DNA from 2 places in the Streptomyces sp. NBC_00223 genome. Region 1 is predicted to be linked to the other one. Evidence: predicted binding sites of a transcription regulator. Region 1 holds the regulator's gene; the other holds the start of a gene.
What was found. The regulator HrcA, encoded in region 1, represses chaperone genes, less so after heat shock. The targets are predictions, from matches to a motif close to TTNGCACTCNGNNNNNCNGAGTGCNAA.
Positions count from the first base shown of each region.

Region 2: groES (co-chaperone GroES) is a predicted target of HrcA. The motif match lies at 8,032-8,058, and genes of this name have one in related genera.

Region 1 is NZ_CP108109.1:2,420,873-2,432,508, reverse strand. Features, by position in the region: gene OHA30_RS10195 (DUF3097 domain-containing protein) at 1-527, opposite strand, end outside; gene OHA30_RS10190 (MBL fold metallo-hydrolase) at 550-1,248, opposite strand; gene hrcA (heat-inducible transcriptional repressor HrcA) at 1,477-2,493, shown strand; gene dnaJ (molecular chaperone DnaJ) at 2,494-3,630, shown strand; gene OHA30_RS10175 (nitronate monooxygenase) at 4,220-5,284, shown strand; gene OHA30_RS10170 (16S rRNA (uracil(1498)-N(3))-methyltransferase) at 5,281-6,024, shown strand; gene OHA30_RS10165 (hypothetical protein) at 6,699-7,091, shown strand; gene OHA30_RS10160 (S41 family peptidase) at 7,237-10,449, shown strand; gene OHA30_RS10155 (transcriptional regulator) at 10,496-11,636, shown strand, end outside.
Region 2 is NZ_CP108109.1:5,148,585-5,160,220, forward strand. Features, by position in the region: gene alr (alanine racemase) at 1-817, shown strand, start outside; gene OHA30_RS21935 (alpha/beta fold hydrolase) at 868-2,064, shown strand; gene tsaE (tRNA (adenosine(37)-N6)-threonylcarbamoyltransferase complex ATPase subunit type 1 TsaE) at 2,076-2,753, shown strand; gene OHA30_RS21945 (hypothetical protein) at 2,860-3,066, shown strand; gene OHA30_RS21950 (hypothetical protein) at 3,101-3,619, opposite strand; gene tsaB (tRNA (adenosine(37)-N6)-threonylcarbamoyltransferase complex dimerization subunit type 1 TsaB) at 3,757-4,422, shown strand; gene rimI (ribosomal protein S18-alanine N-acetyltransferase) at 4,458-4,964, shown strand; gene tsaD (tRNA (adenosine(37)-N6)-threonylcarbamoyltransferase complex transferase subunit TsaD) at 4,957-6,123, shown strand; gene OHA30_RS21970 (hypothetical protein) at 6,120-6,386, shown strand; gene OHA30_RS21975 (class I SAM-dependent methyltransferase) at 6,394-7,575, opposite strand; gene groES (co-chaperone GroES) at 8,207-8,515, shown strand; gene groL (chaperonin GroEL) at 8,652-10,274, shown strand; gene OHA30_RS21990 (LamG domain-containing protein) at 10,692-11,636, shown strand, end outside.

The sequences.
Region 1 (11,636 bases):
ACCAGATGGTCGACCAGCACCCCGAGCCGGGCGCCGGGCGCGGCCGCGAAGTCCTCGACGATGGCGGCGAGATCGTCCACGCCCTCCAGGTACTCCACGGCGACGCCCTCGATCCGCAGGTCGTGGCCCCAGACCCGTTCGACGAGTTCGGCGTCGTGCCGGCCCTCGACGTAGATCCGCCCGGCCCGCGCCACCCGCGCCTTCGCGCCCGGCACCGCGAGCGAGCCCGACGCGGACAGCAGCGGACCGCGCGGCCCCGGCGGGCCCTGCGGGCGGACCAGCGTGACCGGCTTCCCGTCGATCAGGAAGCCGCGCGGCGCCATCGGGAAGACCCGCAGCTTGCCGAACCGGTCCTCCAGCGTGACCGTCAGCCCCTCCGCGGTCTTCTCCACCCGCACCACGGCCCCGCAGAACCCCGTGTCCGCCTCCTCGACCACCAGGTCGGGCTCCGCGGCCACTTCCGGCACCGGGGTGCCCCCCTTCTTCCACGGGGGCGTCAGATCCGGGTCGTAACTCCTGCTGCGCATGAGGGCGATCGTAGCGACGCGGCTACGCCGTACCCCCGAAACGGGCCGTCAGCGCGTCCCGCTGGGCCCGGACGAAGCGCGCGTCCACCACCGCGCCGTGGCCCGGCACATAGCGGGCGGTCTCCCCGCCGAGGGCGAGCAGCGCGTCCAGTGTGCCGGGCCAGCGGGCCGGCACCGCCTCCTCGTCGGCCTGCGGTTCGCCGGACTCCTCGACCAGGTCGCCGCAGAAGACCACCGCGGGGTCGCTGTCGGTCGCGCCCGGCACGTACACCACCAGGTCGTGCCCGGTGTGCCCCTCGCCCGGGTGCACCAGCCGCACCGGGCGGTCGCCGAGGTCGAGCGCCAGCTCCCCGAGCACCGTACGGGTCGGCAGGACCAGGGTCCGCGCCGCCTCGGCCGCCTCCCGCGGATCGGTGCCGTACCGCACGGCCGCCGTGCTCATCGTGTCCCGCCCGCGGCGCAGGAAGCCGTCCAGCGCCGTGTGCCCGTACACCTCGGCGCCCGGGAAGGCGGACGTGCCGCCGACATGGTCGAAGTGGCCGTGGGTGAGCACCACATGGGTCACCGCGCGCCCGGTCAGCGCCTCGACCTGTCCGCGCAGCTCCGCGCCCTCCCGCGGGGTGGAACCGGTGTCGATCAGCAGCACCGCGTCCGCGCCCACGACCAGGCCGATCGTCACGTCGAGATGCGGCAGCCGGCGCCGGGCCACCCCGATCGCCACGTGCTCCCAGACCGAGCCGCCGGCGCCCGGCTCCTCCGTGTTTGCCGCCGTGTTTTCCGCGGGTTCCTCAGATTCCACGAGCCGACGCTATCGCCGTGCCCCATTCGTACGGGAGCCGGTCTTGCCGACCCCTTGCCGCCTCGCCGTACACTGGCTGCGGGAAAGCTGGCACTCGAAATAGTGGAGTGCCAGGCGAGGCGATCGAGGTCCCACGGCAGGAGGTGCGCGATGCTGAGCGAACGCAGGCTTGAGGTGCTGCGTGCCATCGTCCAGGACTATGTCGGCACCGAGGAGCCGGTCGGGTCCAAGGCGCTCACCGAGCGCCATCAGCTCGGTGTCTCCCCGGCCACCGTGCGCAACGACATGGCCGTGCTGGAGGACGAGGGCTATATCGCCCAACCCCACACCAGCGCCGGCCGTATCCCCACCGACAAGGGCTACCGGCTCTTCGTCGACAAGCTGGCGGGCGTCAAACCGCTGTCCTCCGCCGAGCGCCGCGCGATCCAGAACTTCCTGGAGGGCGCGGTCGACCTCGACGACGTGGTGGCCCGTACGGTACGGCTGCTCGCCCAGGTCACCCGGCAGGTCGCGGTCGTGCAGTACCCGTCGCTGACCCGTTCCTCGGTCCGCCATGTGGAACTGCTCCCGCTCGCGCCCGCCCGTGTCATGCTCATCCTGATCACCGACACCGGCCGGGTCGAGCAGCGGCTGATCGACTGCCCGGGGCCGGTCGGCGAGATCGTGCTCGCGGATCTGCGGGCCCGGCTCAACAGCCGGGTCATCGGCCGCCGTTTCGCCGATGTGCCGCCGCTGGTGCAGGATCTTCCGGAGAGTTTCGACCCGGACGACCGGCCGGCCGTCGCCGGTGTGCTCGCCACCCTCCTGGAAACCCTCGTCGAGGAGAAGGAGGAGCGGATCATGCTGGGCGGCGCGGCGAATCTGACCAGGTTCCACCACGACTTCCCGCTGACGATCCGGCCGGTGCTCGAAGCACTCGAGGAGCAGATGGTGCTCCTCAAACTCCTCGGCGAGACCGAGGACTCCACCATGACCGTACGGATCGGTCATGAGAACTTTCACGAGGGCCTGAACTCCACCTCAGTGGTGGCGGTCGGCTACGGTTCGGGCGACGAGGCAGTCGCCAAACTCGGCGTGGTCGGACCGACCCGCATGGACTACCCCGGAACGATGGGAGCGGTACGCGCAGTGGCACGTTACGTCGGACAGATCCTGGCGGAGTCGTAGGTGGCCACGGACTACTACGCCGTACTCGGCGTGCGCCGCGACGCGGGCCCGGACGAGATCAAGAAGGCGTTCCGCCGACTCGCCCGCGAGTTGCACCCGGACGTCAACCCGGACCCCAAGACGCAGGAGCGCTTCAAGGAGATCAACGCCGCGTACGAGGTGCTCTCCGACCCGCAGAAGAAGCAGGTCTACGACCTCGGCGGCGATCCGCTCTCCTCCACCGGCGGTGGCGGCGGCGCGGGCTTCGGCGGCGCGGGCTTCGGCAACTTCAGCGACATCATGGACGCGTTCTTCGGGCAGTCCCAGCAGCGCGGGCCGCGGTCGCGGACCCGGCGCGGCCAGGACGCGATGATCCGGCTGGAGATCGAGCTGGACGAGGCCGCCTTCGGCACGACCAAGGACCTCCAGGTCGACACGGCCGTGACCTGCGGCACCTGCAACGGGGAGGGTGCCGCGCCCGGCACCTCCGCGCAGACCTGTGACATGTGCCGCGGCCGCGGTGAGGTCTCGCAGGTCACCCGGTCCTTCCTGGGCCAGGTCATGACGTCGCGGCCGTGCCCGCAGTGCCAGGGTTTCGGCACGGTCGTGCCCACGCCGTGCCCGGAGTGCGCGGGTGACGGGCGGGTCAGGTCCCGCCGGACGCTCACCGTCAAGATCCCCGCGGGGGTCGACAACGGCACGCGGATCCAGCTCGCGGGCGAGGGCGAGGTCGGGCCCGGCGGCGGGCCGGCCGGTGATCTCTACGTCGAGATCCGCGAGGTGCCGCACCCGGTCTTCCAGCGGCGGGGTGACGACCTGCACTGCACGGTCACCATCCCGATGACGGCGGCCTCGCTCGGCACGAAGTGCCCGCTGGAGACGCTGGACGGGCTGGAGGAGATCGACATCAGGCCGGGCACGCAGTCCGGGCAGTCGATCCCGCTGCATCAGCGGGGCATCACGCATCTGCGCGGGGGCGGGCGCGGGGATCTCGTCGTGCACGTCGAGGTCGTGACGCCGCACAAGCTGGATGCGGAGCAGGAGGATCTGATGCGGAGGCTTGCGCAGTTGCGGGGGGAGGAGCGGCCCACGGGGCAGTTCGCCCCCGGGCAGCAGGGGCTCTTCTCCCGCCTCAAGGACGCGTTCAACGGCCGCTGATCCGTTCCACGGCGGGGAGTTCGGCGACGGCGCCGGCGCGGGGCCCGGTGTCCCGGGTGCGGGTCGGTTGGGCGCCGCCGGGCTGCGGCGTTTCGCTTCCCGCCGTTGCGGCGGGTTTGAAGGGGGGCGCCCTTCGTCCCCGGCGCGGGGGTGGTGGGGGCCGTGCGGCCCCCTCTTTCCGCCGCGACGGTGCTCAGCCACGGCAGCGTGGTCCGGCGGTGCCGTTCCGGGCGGGGCCCGGTGTTCCGCGTGCCGTGCGGGGCGGTTGGGCGCCGTCGGGCTGCGGCGTCCAGCGTCTCGCCGTTGCGGCGGTTCAAAGGAGCGCCCCTTGCCCTGCCCCGGCGCGGGGGTGGTGGGGGCCGTGCGTCCCCCTCTTTCCGCCGCGACGGTGCTCAGCCACGGCGGTGTGGTCCGGCGGTGCCGTGCGGGGCGGTTGGGCGCCGCCGGGCTGCGGCGTCCAGCGTCTCGCCGTTGCGGCGGGTTTGAAGGGGGTGCCCTTCGTCCCCGGCGCGGGGTTGCGGGGCGGACCCCGGCGTCCCGCCGGGTGGGGGCGCGAACTGTTCGTGGGGGCGCATGGCACGATGGCCGCATGCCCCCGCAAACCGCCCTCCCCTCCTTCTCGGCGTACCCGATCGTCCAGGCGCCGATGGCCGGCGGCCCGTCGAACCCGCGGCTCGCCGCCGCGGTCGGCGCGGCCGGGGGCCTCGGCTTCCTGGCCGCCGGGTACAAGACGTCCGAGGCGATGTACGAGGAGATCCGCCAGCTGCGCGACCTGAGCTCGCAGCCGTTCGGCGTGAACCTGTTCATGCCGCAGCCCGACACCGTCGACCCCTCCGCCGTCGCCGTGTACGCGGAACAGCTCGCCGGAGAGGCCGCCTGGTACGCCACCGCTCTCGGCGACCCCGACACGGGCGGCGACGACGGCTACGACGCCAAGGTCGCGATCCTCCTGGAGGACCCCGTCCCGGTGGTCAGCTTCACCTTCGGCTGCCCCGACCGCGCCGTGCTCGAAGCCTTCGCGAAGGCGGGCACGTACACCGTGGTCACCGTCACCTCGCCCGCCGAGGCGCTGGCCGCGCAGTGGGCGGGCGCCGACGCCGTGTGCGTCCAGGGCGTCGAGGCCGGCGGCCACCAGGGCACGCACCGCGACGACCCCGAACTCGACACCGCCGGCATCGGCCTGCTCGCCCTGATCCCGCAGGTCCGCGAGGCCGTCCACCTCCCGCTGATCGCCGCGGGCGGCCTGATGCGCGGCGGCCAGATCGCCGCGGTGCTCGCGGCGGGCGCGGACGCGGCGCAGCTCGGCACGGCGTTCGTGGCCTGCCCCGAGTCCGGCGCGCACCCCCTGCACAAGAAGGCGCTCACCGACCCCGTGTTCGGCCGTACCGCGCTCACCCGGGCCTTCTCCGGGCGCCCGGCCCGCGGCCTGGTCAACCGTTTCCTGCGCGAGCACGGCCCGTACGCCCCGCCCGGCTACCCGCAGATCCACCACCTGGCCGCGCCGCTGCGCAAGGCTTCGGCCGCGGCGGGCGACCCGCAGGGCATGGCCCTGTGGGCGGGCCAGGGCCATCGGCTGGCCCGTGAACTGTCCGCGGGCGCGCTCATGGAGACCCTTGTCGCCGAGTTCGACGCCGCCCGGGAGGCCCGCGCATGACCGCGCCCGTTTTCCTCGTCGAACCCGCCGTGCTGGACGGCTCGCCGTCCCGGCTGACGCTGTCCGGTTCTGAAGGTCGGCACGCGGTCTCCGTACGGCGGCTCCAGCCCGGCGAGGAGGTCGTCCTGACGGACGGGGAGGGGCGCGGCGCGTACGGGGTCGTCGCCTCGGTCACCGGCAAGGACGTACTGGACGTGGACGTCCGCACCCTGCGGGAGGAGGCCGAGCCCGCCGCCCGTATCACCGTCGTGCAGGCCCTGCCCAAGGGCGACCGGGGCGAGTTGGCCGTCGAGACGATGACGGAGGCGGGGGTCGACGCCGTCGTGCCGTGGGCGGCGGCGCGCTGTGTCACGCAGTGGCGGGGGGAGCGGGGGGCCAAGTCCCTGGGCAAGTGGCGTTCCACGGCCCGCGAGGCGGCCAAGCAGGCCCGGCGCCTGCGGTTCCCGTCCGTGGCGGAGGTGTTGACGACCCGTCAGGTCGCCGCGCTCCTCGCTGACGCGGACTTCGCGGGGGTCCTGCACGAGGAGGGCTCCGCCCCCCTGGCGACGGCCGAACTGCCATCGTTCGGCTCGGTCGTCCTGGTGGTCGGGCCGGAGGGCGGGGTCTCCCCGGACGAACTGGCCGCCTTCGCCGCCGCCGGAGCACCGGCCTACCGGCTGGGCCCGACGGTCCTGCGGACGTCCACGGCGGGAGTCGCCGCGGTCTCCCTACTGCTCGCCCGCACCGGCCGCTGGTCCTGACCACCCCGTCGAGACGGCCCGCCGGGGCGACAGCCCCCACCCCGTGCGCGCCGCCGGATGTCAGCCTGCGCGTGAAACGTCCGCTGGTCGTAAGTCCCATTCCTGCACCCGCCTCTGGGCGGCAGCCCTCGGCGCGGGCCTGCGGCCGGGTCTCAGCCCCCCCGCAGGCTGGCCGCTGGTCGTAGCCACCTCGTCGAGACCGGCCGTCGGGCGGCAGCGCCCACCCCGTGTGTGCCGCTGCCGGGTGTCAGCCGCGCGGATCGGCCGCCGGGCGTAAGTCCCGCGTCTGCGCCCGCTTCTGGGCGGCAGCCCCCGCGCGGGCCCGCGGCCGGGCCTCAGCCCTCGCGCGGGCCCGCCGCTGGTCGTAAGTCCCGTGCCTGCCTGCCGCCTGTGGGCGGCAGCCCCGCGCGGACCGTTCGCTGGTCGTAACCACCCCATGGGCACCCGCCGCCCGGCGGCAGCCCCGCGCGGGCCCGACGCCGGGCGTCAGTCCCTCGTCCGCCGGCCGCAGGCCACAACGCAGCGGCCGTCGCGCGTACTTCCGCGCGTACACCTGCCGCCGGCCGCAGGCCACAACGCGGTCCCTGGGGACGAGGGCGGCCGACACGTCCCTTAAGGGCGGGTCCGCCGTATGGGGGATGGACCCGGAACCCCCGCGCCCCCACCGTGGAAGCATGCGCCGAAACGTAAGCACTTGGCCCCATCTCGCCGCGGCCGCGGCCGTCTTAACCGTCCTCCTGGCCGCCACCGGGTGCGAACCCGCCGACGGCCTGGCCAGCAGCACCGTGTCCATCACCACCGACCAACTCGCCACCCACGCGCTGAAGAAGAACGACGTGGACGTCCAGTGGCTGTCGTGCAACGCCTCCACCGCCAAGAACGAGGCGAAGGTCGACTGCCTGGGCCGTACCAACGACCAGAAGAAGATCACCGTACGGGGGGAGGTGACCGAGCAGTGGGCCCAGACATGCGTCAGAGGCCATCTCACCGCGGTGGTCGGCGGCCGTACGGTCTTCGACGTACGGGGCCTGGGCAACTGCGGCAGCCGCACCACGTCGACGAGTTGATCGTGATTAGGTGGGCGCTGTGACGCACCCGACGCCGAAGCCCACGCCGAAGCCCGCGACGAAGTCCACGACGGGACACGACGCCACGACGCCGCGGTCCGGCGAGCCCTCGTATCTCAGAAGCCCTCATCCGCACGGCGACCTCATCGCCTTCACCGCTGAGGACGACGTGTGGGTGGCGCCGCTGGACGGCGGCCGGGCGTGGCGGGCCAGCGCGGACAACATGCCGGTGGGCCGGCCGAGAATCGCGCCCGACGGCGGGCTGATCGCGTGGACGTCGAGCCGTGACGGCGCCCCCGAGGTGCATGTCGCCCCCGTGCAGGGCGGCCCGTCCCGGCGCCTCACGTACTGGGGCAACGTCCGTACCGGTGTGCGGGCCTGGACCCCCGAGGGCGATCTCGTCGTCATCACCGCCGAGGGCGAGGCGTCGCTGCGCCGGACCTGGGCCCGGCGGCTGCCGCTGGACGGCGGGCCCGGCGAACGGCTCCCGTACGGCCCGGTCGGCGACCTCGCCTACGGCCCGGACGGCGCGGTGCTGCTCCAGACCGTGACGATGGGCCGCGAGGCCGCGTACTGGAAGGGGTACCGCGGCGGCACCGCGGGCAAGCTCTGGCTCGCGGCCGACGGCGAGCGCGCGGCGAGCGGTGAGTTCACCCGGGTGCACGCCGACCTCGACGGCAACATCGAGTGTCCGCTGTGGGTCGGCGGGCGGATCGCCTTCCTGTCCGACCACGAGGGCCAGGGCGCCCTGTACTCCAGCCTGCCCGACGGCACCGACCTGCGCCGGCACAGCCCGCTCGGCGAGTTCTACGCCCGGCAGGCCGCGACCGACGGCACCCGGGTCGCGTACGCCGCGGCGGGCCGTATCCACCTGCTGGACGACCTCGACGGCGCCGAGCCCCGGCCGATCGACATCGCGCTCGGCGGCCAGCGCGCCGACCTCCAGCCCCACCCGGTGCGCGCCGCCCACCACTTGGGCGACGCGCGGCCGGACCACACCGGCCGCGGCAGCGCCGTGGAGATCCGCGGCACCACGCACTGGGTGACCCACAGGGGAGGCCCGGCGCGGGCGCTGGCGGCCGAGCCCGGTGTACGCACCCGCCATCCGCGGGTCTTCGCCCAGGGCGGCGGCGACGGCGACCAGCAGGTCGTCTGGGTCACCGACGCCGGCGGCGACGACGCGCTGGAGGTCTCCCCGGCCACCGGACTGCCCGCGGGCACCGCCCCGCGCAGGCTCGCCGCGGGCCGGATCGGCCGGGTGCACGAGATCGAGGTCTCGCCCGACGGCCACCGGATCGCGGTCGCCTCGCACGACGGCCGGGTGCTGCTGGTCGAGACCCAGACCGGCGAGGTACGGGAAGTGGTGGCGGGCGACGCGGGCGACGCCACCGACCTCGCCTTCTCACCCGACTCGGCGTGGCTCGCCTGGTCCCACCCCGGCCCCGGCTCGCTGCGGCAGCTCAGGCTCGCCTCGACCGCCGACCTGACCGTCATCGACGCGACCCCGCTGCGCTTCAACGACTTCGCGCCCGCCTTCACCCTCGACGGCAAGCACCTGGCGTTCCTCTCCGAGCGCGCCTTCGACCCGGTGTACGACGCCCATGTCTTCGACCTGTCCTTCCCCAACGCCTGCCGCCCGTACCTGATCACGCTGGCCGCGACCACGCCCTCGCCCTTCGGGCCGCAGCGGCACGGGCGGCCGTACGACACGGACCACGACGAGCCGGACACCACGGCGGAGGAGAAGGAGAAGGCCGCCGAGGACGGCGACAAGAAGGGCGACCGGCCGCGTACGCCCGCCACCAAGGTGGACGCCGACGGGCTGGCCGACCGGATCGTGCCCTTCCCTGTCGAGGCCGGGCGCTACTCGGGGCTGCGCGCGGCCAAGGGCGGGGTGCTGTGGCTGCGCCACCCGCTGGTCGGCACCCTCGGCTCCTCGCTGGCCACGCCCGAGGCGCAGCCGCCGGGGACGGCCCTGGAGCGTTACGACCTGGGGCAGTTGCGCACCGAGGAGATCGCCGAGGACGCCGACGACTTCGCGGTGACCGGCGACGGCGCCAGGGTGCTGATCTCCGGCGGCGGACGGCTGCGGGTGGTGCCGGCCGACAGCAAGGCCGATGACGACTCGGACGGTTCGGTGTCGGTCGACCTGTCCCGTATCCGGGTGACCGTCCGGCCCGCGCGCGAGTGGCGGCAGATGTACGACGAGGCGCACCGCCTGGCCCGCGACAACTTCTGGCGCGCCGACATGGGCGGTCTGGACTGGGACGCGCTCGGCGAGCGCTACCGCCCGCTGCTCGACCGGATCGCCACGCACGACGACCTGGTCGATCTGATCTGGGAGCTGCACGGCGAACTGCGCACCTCGCACGCGTATGTCACCGCACCCGGAGGCTACCGCGACCCGCTGCACCGGCAGGGGCTGCTCGGCGCGGACCTCGCCCGCGCGGAGGACGGCAGTTGGCGGATCGCACGGGTGCTGCCCGGTGAGTCCTCCGACCCGCAGGCGCGCTCCCCGCTGGCCGCGCCGGGCGTGGCGGTCCGCGCCGGGGACACGCTGCTCGCGGTCGACGGCCACCCGGTGGACCCGGTGACCGGTCCTGGACCGCTGCTGGTCGGTACGGCGGGCAAGCCGGTGGAGCTGACGGTGGCGCCCGCGGCGGGCGGTCCCGTACGGCATGTCGTCGCGGTGCCGGTGGCCGACGAGGAGCCGCTGCGCTACCACGACTGGGTGGCCGGGCGCCGGGCCCATGTGCACGAGGCGTCCGGCGGGCGGCTGGGCTATCTGCACGTGCCGGACATGGTCAGCAGCGGCTGGGCCCAGCTCCACCGCGACCTGCGGGTCGAGGTCGCCCGCGAGGGCCTGGTCGTGGACGTGCGGGAGAACCGCGGCGGGCACACCTCGCAGCTCGTCGTGGAGAAGCTGGCCCGCCGGGTGATCGGCTGGGACCTGCCGCGCGGCGGACGGCCGTTCAGCTATCCGCAGGACGCGCCGCGCGGGCCGGTGGTCGCGGTCGCCAACGAGTTCTCCGGCTCGGACGGGGACATCGTCAACGGGGCGATCCGCGCGCTCGGCATCGGCCCGGTGGTCGGCACGCGCACCTGGGGCGGGGTCATCGGGATCGACAACCGGTACCACCTGGTGGACGGGACGGCGGTCACGCAGCCGAAGTACGCGATGTGGATGGAGGGGGTGGGGTGGGGCGTGGAGAACCACGGCGTCGATCCGGACGTCGAGGTGCCGCACGGCCCGGCCGACTGGGCGGCCGGCCGCGACCCCCAGCTGGACACGGCGATCGCCCTGGCCCTCTCCGCCCTGGCCTCCTCCCCGGCGAAGACCCCGCCTTCCCTCCCCTGACGCGGCGCAGCGGCGGGGGCCCGCCCGCTGGTTTGACCCTGAGAACTTGAAGCGCTGGGAGACCGAGCGCCGCTTACCGATCCCCGCCCGGCACGCGCTGTTGGCCCAGGCGTACGGCATGTCGGTCGAGGAGATCACCCAGGCGGTGCGGGTGAGCAGGCAACTGCGGAGGCTTCAGCGTCTGGCCGGGGCGGATTCGGGAGAGGAGGGCACGGAGGTGGATCGGCGAAGGTTCCTGGGCGTGGCGGCTGTTGCGGCGACGGGTGCGGTTGCGCTGCCGGGGATCGCTGAGGCGCGGCAGGGGATCGACGCGGCGCTGTCCGGGTCCGATGCCGGTGATCTCGCGTATCTCGACGGGGCGTTCGAGCGGCATCGCGGTGGCTATCGTGGTCGTCCACCGACTGTTGTCCTGGCGCAGATGCGCGGTGACCTCGATCTGCTGCGGGACGTGCTCAGCCGTCCCCATGCTGCCGGGGTGCGGGCGGACTTGGCCCGTACGGCGGCCGGGATCACGGGGCTGGTGGCGATCATCCAGCATGACCGCAGTGACCAGCGCGACTCGCACGGTTGGTTCACCACCGCCCAGCAGGCGGCCCGTGAGTCCGGTGACCGGCAGATGCTGGCCTGGGCGCTGGCCCGGCACGCGATGGTCCCCCTCAACTACGGCGCCCCGGAGGCGGCGGCCGACCTCGCCACCCGGGCCCGCGCCGAGGCCGGCCAGACCCCCTCGGCCGCAGCGGCCCTCGCCGCTGCCGTCACCGCCCGGGCTCTCGCGTCAACGGGCGACCAGCAGGGCGCACTTCGAGCGGTCGCCGACGCCCGTCTCATCGCGGAACACCTGGACGGTACTCAGGCCGCCGACACATGGTTCGGTTACCCGCAACAGAAGCACCACGTCCACCTGTCCCAGGCGTTCACCCTCCTGGGCCGCACCCGCGAGGCTTACGCCGAGCAGGAAGCCGCGCTCGCCCTCACCCGCTCGCCATCCGTCATGACCCGCGCCCTGCTGGAGATGGACGCCGCGACCTGCCTGAACGCGGACGGCGACCCGACCGCGGCAGCCGACAAGGCGGTCGGCGTCTGGGAGCGGCTGCCGGAGGCGTACCGCGACGGACTCGTCCGGTCCCGGGCCGAAACCCTGCACCAGTCGCTTCCCGGCGCCGCCCACGCGAGGCTCGGCCAGGCGC
Region 2 (11,636 bases), 2.7 Mb from region 1:
GCTGGACGAGGCCGTGGCGGCGGCGCGCGCCGCGGGCCGTACCGCCAAGGTGCAGCTGAAGATCGACGCCGGTCTCGGCCGCAACGGCGCCCAGCCCGAGGAGTGGCCCGATCTGACCGCCGCCGCCCGCGCGGCCGAGCGCGAGGGGCTGATCCGGGTGACCGGCGTCTGGGCCCACTTCTCCTGCGCGGACGAGCCGGGCCACCCCTCGATCGACCGTGAACTCGCGGTGTTCCGTACCGCGTTGGCGCAGGCCGAGGACGCGGGCCTGACCCCGGAGGTCCGGCACATCGCGAACTCGCCGGGCACCCTCACCCTGCCCGAGTCCCACTTCGACCTGGTCCGGCCCGGTGTCGCGATGTACGGCATCTCGCCGGTGCCGCAGGTCGGCGGGCCCGAGGACTTCGGGCTGCGCCCGGTCATGACGTTCGCCGCCCGGCTCGCCTCGGTCAAGCGGGTGCCGGGCAACCACGGCGTCAGCTACGGCCATCTCTACGTCACCCCGGGCGAGACGACACTCGCGCTGGTCCCGGTGGGGTACGCCGACGGTGTGCCCCGGCACGCGTCCGGCGCCGGTCCCGTACTGGTGGCCGGCAAGTGGCGGACGGTGGCGGGACGGGTCGCGATGGACCAGTTCGTGGTGGACCTCGGCGGCGACGCCGCGTCCCCCGGCGACGAGGCGATCCTCTTCGGGCCGGGCGACCACGGCGAGCCGACGGCCGAGGACTGGGCCCGCGCCTCGGGCACGATCGCCTACGAGATCGTCACCCGGATCGGCCCCCGCGTGCCCCGCGTCTACGTGGGCGGGCAGCCGTGAGCCGGCCCCGCGCCGTACGTGTGCCGCGCCCCGGGAACGGCTGACCCCGCATGGCCGAGGGCGTGAAGTGGGAGCGGGCCGGGCTCGTCGGCGCCGCGATCGGCGTGGTGGCCGCGGGGGCGGCGGCCGGCGTGGCCATCGAGCGGGCCACCGTCAGCCGGGGCGTACGGCGCAAGGCGCGCCTCGCACTCGACGCGACCGGCCCGTACGGCAGTCTGCGCGGCGCCCCGGGCACGGCGCTCGCCGAGGACGGCACCGAGCTGTACTACGAGGTCGAGGAGGCCGACCCCGAGCCGCCGCCGGAGCCGCGCAAACGCGGCTGGCTGCGGCGCCAGGCGCTGGCCAGGGCCGCCCATCCGCCGGTCACCGTGGTGTTCTCGCACGGGTACTGCCTCAACCAGGACTCCTGGCACTTCCAGCGCGCCGCCCTGCGCGGCGCCGTGCGCGCGGTCTACTGGGACCAGCGCAGCCACGGCCGCAGCGAGCGCGGCCGCGACCAGCGGTCCGGCGGCCCCGCGACCATCGACCAGCTGGGCCGCGATCTGCGGGCCGTGCTGGACGCGGCCGTCCCCGAGGGCCCGGTCGTGCTGGTCGGGCACTCGATGGGCGGCATGACGGTGATGGCCTTCGCCGACCAGTTCCCCGCGTACGTCGAGGAGCGCGTCGCGGGCGTCGCCCTGATCTCGACCTCCTCGGGCAAGCTGGCCGCCGTCACCCTGGGCCTGCCGGTGATGGGCGCCCGCGCCTTCCGCGCGGTGGCCCCCGGCCTGCTGCGGATACTCGGCAGCCAGGCCGAACTGGTCGAGAAGGGCCGCCGGGCCACCGCCGAGCTCTTCACCGGGATCATCAAGCGGTACGCCTTCGGCGCGGACGACATCGACCCGGCGGTCGGCCGGTTCGCCGAGCGGATGATCGAGTCCACGCCGATCGACGTGGTCGCGGAGTTCTACCCGGCGTTCACCGAGCACGAGAAGGGCGACGCGCTCGCCGTGCTCGACGGACTGCCCGGGCTCGTACTGGCCGGGGACCGGGATCTGCTGACGCCGAGCGCGCACAGCGAGGAGATCGCCGACCGGCTGCCGGAGGCCCGGCTGGTGGTCGTGGAGGGCGCCGGGCACCTGGTGCTCTTCGAGCGGCCCGGCCTGGTCGACGCGGCCCTCGCCGGGCTGATCGCGCAGTCGGCCGAGCGCGTGGGGGCGCCCGTGCCGCAGCGGTTGCGGGACCTGGCGGCGGCGCCCGACGCGTAGCATTCGGCACCATGGGCACACCGCACGACCACCCCCGTACCGCAGGAGCGGGCACCGCTCAGGACGCCCCCGCACCCCGGGACGCCTCCGTACCCGAGGCCGGCTCCGCGCCTCGGTCCCAGTCCGGACCCGCCGTCCGGATCACCGTCCGCACCGCCGACCGGATGCGCGAGCTGGGGCGGCGGCTGGCCCGCCTGCTGGCCCCCGGCGACCTGGTCCTGCTCAGCGGGGAGCTGGGCGCGGGCAAGACCACGCTGACCCGCGGGCTGGGCGAGGGCCTGGACGTGCGGGGCGCGGTCACCTCGCCGACCTTTGTGATCGCCCGGGTGCACCCCTCGCTGTCCGGCGGCCCGGCCCTGGTCCATGTGGACGCCTACCGGCTCGGCGGCGGCCTGGACGAGATGGAGGACCTGGACCTCGATGTGTCGCTGCCGGAGTCGGTGGTGGTCGTGGAGTGGGGCGAGGGCAAGGTCGAGGAACTGTCGGACGCCCGGCTCCAGGTCGAGATCTCCCGAGCGGTCGGGGGAGCGTACGAGGCCGGAGACGGCTCAGAGGGCTCAAAGGGCTCAGAGGGAGAGGCCGCAGACGGCGACGACGCCGGGGACGACGTGCGCGAGGTCACGGTCACCGGGATCGGGCCGCGCTGGGCCCGCGAGGACCTGGCCGTTCTCGGCGTTCGGGGGGCTTGAGCCGACAGCCTGTCGGGAAGATGTTGCGCCGGGGCCCGCCTCCGTGGTCTGCTGGAGACAGGCACCTGGTGAGGGTTGCCTAACTTCTCGTCACGAGGAGGCGCGCATGTCGGCCCAGAACCCGCAGGACCAGCACCTCGACGCTTCCGCCGCGCCCGCGGCCACCCCTTCGGTCCGTGATCTGCTGGCGTCCTGTGCGGCCGCCCGCACGGTCTCCACACCGCCGCGGGACACCCCCGCCGCGCCCCGGATCGCCGGTCCGCGTCCCGCCGCCCGGCCGCCCCGGGAGACCCGGGGACGCGACGCGGCCTGAGCCGCGGTACCGACCCCTCACTCGAACGGGTGAATTACGGCACGACTTCGATGTCGCTGCCGATCGCCGCCCGCTGCCACAGCGCGGCGCCGTCCGCCCGTGTCTGGCGGATCGCCCCGGACCGCCGGTCGGGGACGTGCGGGCCGAGCGAACCGTTGAGGGCCGCGCTGAAACCGACGTTCGTGCCGTCGGTCGCCGCGAAGAGCACGACGTGCTCGACCGGCTCGCCGTCGCCGCCCCTGCCCTGGGCGCCGCGCGCGAAGACCGTGTGGCTGCCGGGCGAGGGCGCCAGCCCGCCCGCCGTCACCCGGTAGGTGCGCAGCACCGCGTCGTGGTCGCCGACCAGCCACACCCGCGCCTGGCCGACGCTGTAGACCACCCGCGAGCCGGTGCCGGAGTCCGCGGGCAGCCCCTGCCGGTCGCCGGCCGGCCGGGCGGCGGCGGCGACCGGCGGGGCCGGGATGCCGGGCGCCTGCGCCGCGAGCACCCCGACGACGGCGAGCGCCGCCGCGACGAGTCCGGTGACCACCGCGCCCGACCTGATCCTCGTCACGGTGCCGCCTCCCGTTCAGCGCGTTACGCAAAATGTCAGTATCTGCCACTGTTTATTGGAATTCGTCCGAAGTTGACGTTAGCAGTTGTCCGGCCCACCGCCCCGGCGCCGCGAGCGCGCGCCGTACCCTTGGCTACGTGCTGCTGCTTGCCTTCGACACCGCCACGCCCGCCGTCACCGCCGCCCTTCACGACGGGGAGCGGGTGCTGGCCGAGTCCACGGTGATCGACGCGCGCAGGCACGGCGAACTCCTCGTCCCCGCCGTCGACCGGGTGCTGGTCACCGCGGGCCGTGAGCTCGCCGAGGTCACCGGCGTCGTGGTCGGCGTCGGCCCCGGCCCGTACACCGGGCTGCGGGTCGGCCTGGTGACCGCCGCGTCCTTCGGCGACGCCCTCGGCATCCCCGTCCACGGCGTCTGCACGCTGGACGGACTCGCCTGGGCGGCCGGCGAGGCCGGACTCGACGGCCCCTTCGTGGTCGCCACCGACGCCCGCCGCAAAGAGGTGTACTGGGCGCGGTACGACGGCCCCGGACACCGCGTCACCGAACCCGCCGTGGACCGCCCGGCCGACATCGCCGACGCCGTCGGGGGGCTGCCCGCCGTCGGCGCGGGCGCCGAGCTGTACCCGGAGGTCTTCACCGACCGTCGTCCCGACCCCGCCCATCTGTCGGCGGGCGCCATGGCCGCCCTCGCCGCCCACCGCCTGGCGGCCGGCGAGCGCTTCGCCCCCGTCCGCCCGCTCTATCTGCGGCGCCCCGACGCCCAGGTCCCGGCCGGCTACAAGGCGGTACTGCCGAAGTGACCAACGCCGTCCCGAGCGAGATCGTCCTGCGGGAGATGCGCTGGTGGGACCTGGACACCGTACTCGCCCTCGAACACGCCCTGTTCCCCGAGGACGCCTGGTCGCGCGGTATGTTCTGGTCCGAACTGGCCGACGCCCGCCACCCCGGGGCCACCCGCACCTACCTGGTCGCCGAGACCCCCGACGGCCGGCTCGCCGGTTACGCCGGGCTCGCCGCCGTCGCCGGGACCGCTGACGTACAGACCATCGCCGCCGCGCGCGAGCACTGGGGCACGGGCCTGGGCGCACGGCTGCTGACCGCCCTGCTGCGGGCCGCGACCGCCGCCGAGTGCCATGAGGTGCTGCTGGAGGTACGGGTCGACAACGCCCGCGCCCAGCGCCTCTACCAGCGCTTCGGCTTCGAGCCCATCGGCCTGCGCAGGGGCTACTACCAGCCCGGCAACGTGGACGCGCTCGTGATGCGGCTCACCGACCCGGCCGCCGCCTCCACCACGACCGCCGGCGAACTGCCGGGCGTACAGGAAACAGAGATCCATGGCTGACGAACCCCTTGTCCTGGGCATCGAGACCTCGTGCGACGAGACCGGTGTCGGTGTCGTGCGCGGGCACACCCTGCTCGCCGACGCCGTCGCCTCCAGCGTCGACGAACACGCCCGCTACGGCGGTGTCGTGCCCGAGGTCGCCAGCCGCGCGCACCTGGAGGCGATGGTCCCCACCATCCAGCGCGCGCTCAAGGAGGCCGGGGTCACCGCCCGCGACCTCGACGGCATCGCCGTCACCGCCGGGCCCGGCCTCGCGGGCGCGCTGCTGGTCGGCGTCTCGGCCGCCAAGGCGTACGCCTACGCGCTCGGCAAGCCGCTCTACGGCGTCAACCACCTCGCCTCGCACATCTGCGTCGACCAGCTCGAACACGGCGCCCTGCCCGAGCCGACGATGGCGCTGCTGGTCTCCGGCGGCCACTCCTCGCTGCTGCTCGCGCCCGACATCACCGGCGACGTACGGCCGCTGGGCTCGACCATCGACGACGCGGCGGGCGAGGCGTTCGACAAGGTGGCCCGGGTGCTCGGCCTCGGCTTTCCCGGCGGCCCGGCGATCGACCGGCACGCGCGCGAGGGGGACCCGAAGGCGATCGGCTTCCCGCGCGGTCTGACCGGCGCACGCGACCCGCTCTACGACTTCTCCTTCTCCGGTCTCAAGACCGCCGTGGCCCGCTGGGTCGAGGCCCGGCGCAGGGACGGCCAGGACGTACCGGTCGCCGACGTGGCCGCGTCCTTCCAGGAGGCCGTGGTGGACGTGCTGACCCGCAAGGCGATTCGGGCCTGCAAGGACAACGGCGTCGACCATCTGATGATCGGCGGGGGAGTGGCCGCCAACACCCGGCTGCGCTCGCTGGCGCTGGAGCGCTGCGCCGACGCCGGCATCCGGCTGCGGGTGCCGCGCCCGGGGCTGTGCACGGACAACGGCGCGATGGTCGCGGCGCTCGGCGCGGAGATGGTGGCCCGCGGCCGGCCGTCGTCCACCTTCGACCTGCCCGCGGACTCCTCGCTGCCGGTCACGGAGGTCTCGGTGCCGGGGCACACCCACCCGCCGGAGGGCCACTCCCACGAGCACGGGCACGCGCGCGACCACGGACACGCGCACGCGCCGGGCCACTCCCACGACCACGTGCACGAGTTGAGCAAGGACAACCTCTACGGATGACCGTCACCCTGATGTGGGAGGCCGCCGCCGCCGAGGGCCGCGGCCCCCAACTCCTCGACTGGGCCCGGGAGGAGGCCGGCGACCTGCCCGGCACCCCCCGCCGCCGGGAATTCCTCACCGCGCCCGGCGACCGGGTCCTCGTACTCAGCTGGTGGGACGAGCCCTACGACGCCGAGCTGCCCGAACTCCCCGAGCCGCCCGCCGAGTTGGTGCGCCGCGAGGTGCACCGCTGGCGGTTCGTCTCGGTGTCGGTCGAGTCCTGACGGGCTGTCAATTCCCGCGGACCGGCTGCCCGATCAGCATCGAGGGCGCCCCCGCCACCCGGGTCAGGAAGACCGTGGCCGCGTGCGGACCCTGCGGCTTCACCCGCCTCCTGACCTCCTCCGGCTCCACCGCCGAGCCGCGCTTCTTCACCGTCAGCGTGCCGACCCCGCGCTCGCGCAGCAGCGCCTTGAGCCGCTTCAGGCCGAAGGGCAGCACATCGGTGATCTCGTACCCGGTCGCGTACGGTGTCGGGCGCGCCGCGTCGGCCGTCACATAGGCGATGGTCGGGTCGATCAGGCCGCCGCCCAGCTCCTCGGCCACCGCGGCGACCAGATGCGCGCGGATGACGGCGCCGTCCGGCTCGTACAGGAAGCGTCCGACCGGCAGCACCGGCGGGTCGGGCAGGGTGCCGCGGCTGTGGAGGGCGGCGCCGGAGGGCAGCAAGGTGGCCCGTACGGTGCCCGGTTCGGTGCCGAACCACAGCGCGGCCTCCTTCACGTCCCCGCGGTCCGAGACCCACTCGGCCTCCGCGTCGGCGGGTACGGCCTCGTGCGGGATGCCGGGCGCGACCTTCACCGCCGCGTGCGGGACCGTACGGGCGGCGGTCAGCGCCCAGGACAGCGGCGGGGAGTACGCCTCCGGGTCGAAGGTGCGGCCGCGTCCGGTCCGGCGGGCCGGGTCCACGAACACCGCGTCGTACGCCCCCGTGGCGACCTCGGTCACGTCGGCGTGGCGCACCTCGATCCGGTCGGCCAGGCCCAGCGCCTCGGCGTTGGCGCGGGCCACCGCGCAGGTCAGCGGGTCGCGGTCGACGGCGAGCACCTCGATCCCGGCCCTGGCCAGCGCGATCGCGTCGCCGCCGATGCCGCCGCACAGGTCCGCGAGCCGGCGCACGCCCAGCGCGGCGAAGCGCTCGGCCCGGTGGGCGGCGACCGAGGCGCGGGTTGCCTGCTCCACGCCGTTGGGCGTGAAGTACATCCGGTGGGCGTCCTCCGCGCCGAACTTCGCGACCGCGCGCTGCCGCAGCCGGGCCTGGCCGAGCGCCGCCGACACCAGCGCGGGGTCGTACGTCCGCCGCAGCCGGGTGGCCGCGGCCAGTTCGTCGGCGGGGTCGTGGTCGCGCAGCGCGTCGAGCAGCGCCTGCCCGTCCCCGGTCAGCAGCGCGGCAAAGCCCTCGGAATCGTCCACGCGATCATTCTCCCGCCGCCGAGGGTGCCCTGGGGCCCGGGGCGCCGGGTGTACGGGCGTGCCCGGCTCTTTCCCCCCGCCGGGCGGGTGTGCCGGCATCAGCACCTGTTTCCCGCCGCCGCGGCCTGCTTTTACCGCCCCTGCGGCGGGCGTTGCCGGCGGGGGCGCTTGTTTTCCGCCGCCGTGGTGGGACGCGGCATGGTGGTTTCCGGCGGTGCCCTGCGGCCCGGGGCGCCGGGCATACGGGCGCGTGCCCAGCTCTTTCCCCCGGCGGGGGCGCCTGTTTTCCGCCGCCGTGGTGGGACGCGGGATGGTGGTTTCCGGCGGTGCCCTCCGGGCCGGGGTGCCGGGCATACGGGCGCGTGCCCGGCTCTTTCCCCCGGCGGGGGCGTTGCCGGCGTGGGCGCCATCTCCGCCGTCGCGGGGCGTCGCGGACGCGTCCGTACGGGTACGCCACTGGCACTCCGCTTGACCGAGTGCTAAGAGCGTCCTAGTCTCAGTTCTGGCACTCGACACCGTTGAGTGCCAGCAGTTCAGCGACGGGCAGGTCCGGCACCCGCGACGACGGGCCTACCAGGTCGCCGACCCTGACAGACACTCCCGTGAGCCCTTTGAAGGGGGAGGTCGGATCGTGACGACCGCCAGCACCAAGGTTGCCATCAAGCCGCTTGAGGACCGCATTGTGGTCCAGCCGCTCGACGCCGAGCAGACCACGGCCTCCGGCCTGGTCATCCCGGACACCGCCAAGGAGAAGCCCCAGGAGGGCGTCGTCCTGGCCGTGGGCCCGGGCCGCTTCGAGGACGGCAACCGGCTGCCGCTCGACGTCGCCGTCGGCGATGTCGTGCTCTACAGCAAGTACGGCGGCACCGAGGTGAAGTACAACGGCGAGGAGTACCTCGTCCTCTCGGCCCGCGACGTGCTCGCGATCATCGAGAAGTAGTTCGCGGCTTCACCGCAGCCGTGATCCCGCCCCGGGTTTCCGTGTCCTCAAGGCCCGGGTGCCCGGGGCGGTTTCTTTGACCGTCCTGCCGTCCGTGACGACGTGATTAGACGAGTAGACGAGGTAGTTCCCAGGCATGGCCAAGACCCTGAAGTTCGACGAGGACGCCCGTCGCGCCCTTGAGCGCGGCGTCAACAAGCTCGCCGACACCGTGAAGGTGACGATCGGCCCCAAGGGCCGCAACGTCGTCATCGACAAGAAGTTCGGCGCCCCCACCATCACCAACGACGGCGTGACCATCGCCCGTGAGGTCGAGCTCGACGACCCCTACGAGAACCTGGGCGCCCAGCTGGTGAAGGAGGTGGCGACCAAGACCAACGACATCGCGGGTGACGGCACCACCACCGCGACCGTGCTGGCCCAGGCGCTGGTCCGCGAGGGCCTGCGCAACGTCGCCGCGGGTGCCTCCCCGGCCGCCCTCAAGAAGGGCATCGACGCGGCCGTCAAGGCCGTCTCGGAGGAGCTGCTCGCCACCGCCCGCGCGATCGAGGGCAAGGAGGACATCGCCGCCGTCGCCGCGCTGTCCGCGCAGGACCAGCAGGTCGGCGACCTGATCGCCGAGGCGATGGACAAGGTCGGCAAGGACGGTGTCATCACCGTCGAGGAGTCCAACACCTTCGGTCTCGACCTGGACTTCACCGAGGGCATGGCCTTCGACAAGGGCTACCTCTCGCCGTACTTCGTCACCGACCAGGAGCGGATGGAGGCCGTACTCGACGACCCGTACGTCCTCATCCACCAGGGCAAGATCTCCTCGATCCAGGACCTGCTGCCGCTGCTGGAGAAGGTCATCCAGTCCGGTGGCTCCAAGCCGCTGCTGATCATCGCCGAGGACGTCGAGGGCGAGGCCCTGTCCACGCTGGTGGTCAACAAGATCCGCGGCACGTTCAACGCCGTCGCCGTCAAGGCGCCCGGCTTCGGTGACCGCCGCAAGGCCATGCTCGGCGACATCGCCACCCTCACGGGCGCGACCGTCATCGCCGAGGAGGTCGGCCTCAAGCTCGACCAGGCCGGTCTCGACCTGCTGGGCACCGCCCGCCGGATCACCGTCACCAAGGACGACACCACGATCGTCGACGGCGCCGGTGACAAGGCCGAGATCGACGGCCGGGTGGGCCAGATCAAGGCCGAGATCGCCACGACCGACTCCGACTGGGACCGTGAGAAGCTCCAGGAGCGTCTGGCGAAGCTGGCCGGCGGTGTCTGCGTGATCCGGGTCGGCGCCGCCACCGAGGTGGAGCTCAAGGAGAAGAAGCACCGCCTGGAGGACGCGATCTCCGCGACCCGCGCGGCCGTCGAGGAGGGCATCGTCTCCGGCGGTGGCTCCGCGCTGGTCCACGCGGTCAAGGTTCTCGACGACAACCTCGGCAAGACCGGCGACGAGGCCACCGGTGTCGCGGTCGTCCGCCGCGCCGCCGTCGAGCCGCTGCGCTGGATCGCCGAGAACGCGGGCCTCGAGGGCTATGTCATCACCGCGAAGGTCTCCGAGCTGGACAAGGGCCACGGCTTCAACGCGGCCACCGGCGAGTACGGCGACCTGGTGAAGGCCGGCGTCATCGACCCGGTCAAGGTCACCCGCTCCGCCCTGGAGAACGCGGCGTCCATCGCCTCCCTGCTGCTCACGACCGAGACGCTGGTCGTGGAGAAGAAGGAAGAGGAGTCCGCCGAGGCCGGTCACGGTCACGGCCACTCCCACTGACGCGATCGCGTCAAGCACCTGACAGTCCGTACGAAGTCCGTACGACAGCCGCCCGAGGCCCGGCGGACCCCCGGTAAGGGGTCCGCCGGGCCTCGGGCGTTGTGGCGTTCGGTTGTTCAAGAAATGGTCACAGTAGGGTAACGCTTCTCCCTGTGAGGTCCGGCGAAACGGTCGAAGCCGGAGCAGGGATGCACCCGGTATGACCGGTCATTCCCCCATCTCACCCCGTGTGTAAAGACCTTGACGGTCAATCAGCGAAGACTGTTGGATACACGCTGTTTGAGTTCGTCCGAGTGTTCGATCCTGGGGTGTGGGGTTCATATGGGGTGGGGGGAGCCGCGCGCAGCGCGCGGCAAAGGAAACGCATGGAGACGCGGGTCCCTGTCGGCGGTGACGGCGCTGCTCGTCGTCGCGCCGATGCTGGGCCTCGGGGCCGCGCCCGCGACCGCGGACGCCGGGACGCCCCCGGCGCAGACGGAGGATCAGAAGGCGCTCGCGGAGGCCCAGCGCACGGGTCAGCGGGTGGAGATCGCCGGGCAGGCGACGGAGAACACCACGACGTACGCGAACCCGGACGGGCTCACGTTCACGCTGGAGGACTCCGCCGTACCGGTCCGGGCGAAGAAGCCCGGCGGCGGCTGGCAGACACCGGACGCCACGCTGGTCCGGCGCCCCGACGGCTCCGTCGGGCCTGCGGCCGCGGTCGTGGACATGTCCTTCTCCGGCGGCGGTGACGGCGCCGGCCTGGTACGGATCTCCGAGCAGGGCAAGTCGCTTCAGGTGGGCTGGCCGGGCCGGCTGCCCGCGCCCGTGCTCAGCGGCGCCAGCGCGCTCTACCCGGACGTCCTGCCGGACGTCGACCTGAAGGTGACCGCCACGGTCGAGGGCTTCCAGCACGTGCTGGTCGTCAAGACCCCCGAGGCGGCCCGCGATCCCAGGCTCAAGAAGGTCGACTACACGCTCAGCAGCGACGGTCTGACCGTCCGCACGGGCACCGACGGCGACCTGGCCGCCGTCGACGGTGAGGGCCGGACCGTGTTCCGGGCGCCGCGCGCCCAGATGTGGAACTCGGCCGGCGCGGTACGGGACGAGGCCCCGGCGGCCCCCGCGGCGACCGGCCGCGCCGCGGCGCGGACCGGCGCGACGCCCGGCGACACGCAGACGGACGCGCCGCCGCCCGGCACCACCGCCTTCGCCGCGACGCCCTCCGGCGAGGGCGTGGTGGACCGCTCGCAGCAGCCCGGACAGGGCGACGACGTCGCGGAGATGCGGACGACCGTCACCGACCACTCGGTCTCGGTGGTCCCCGACGCCGATCTGATCGGCCGGACCACCGAGGCGCAGTACCCGCTCTACATCGAC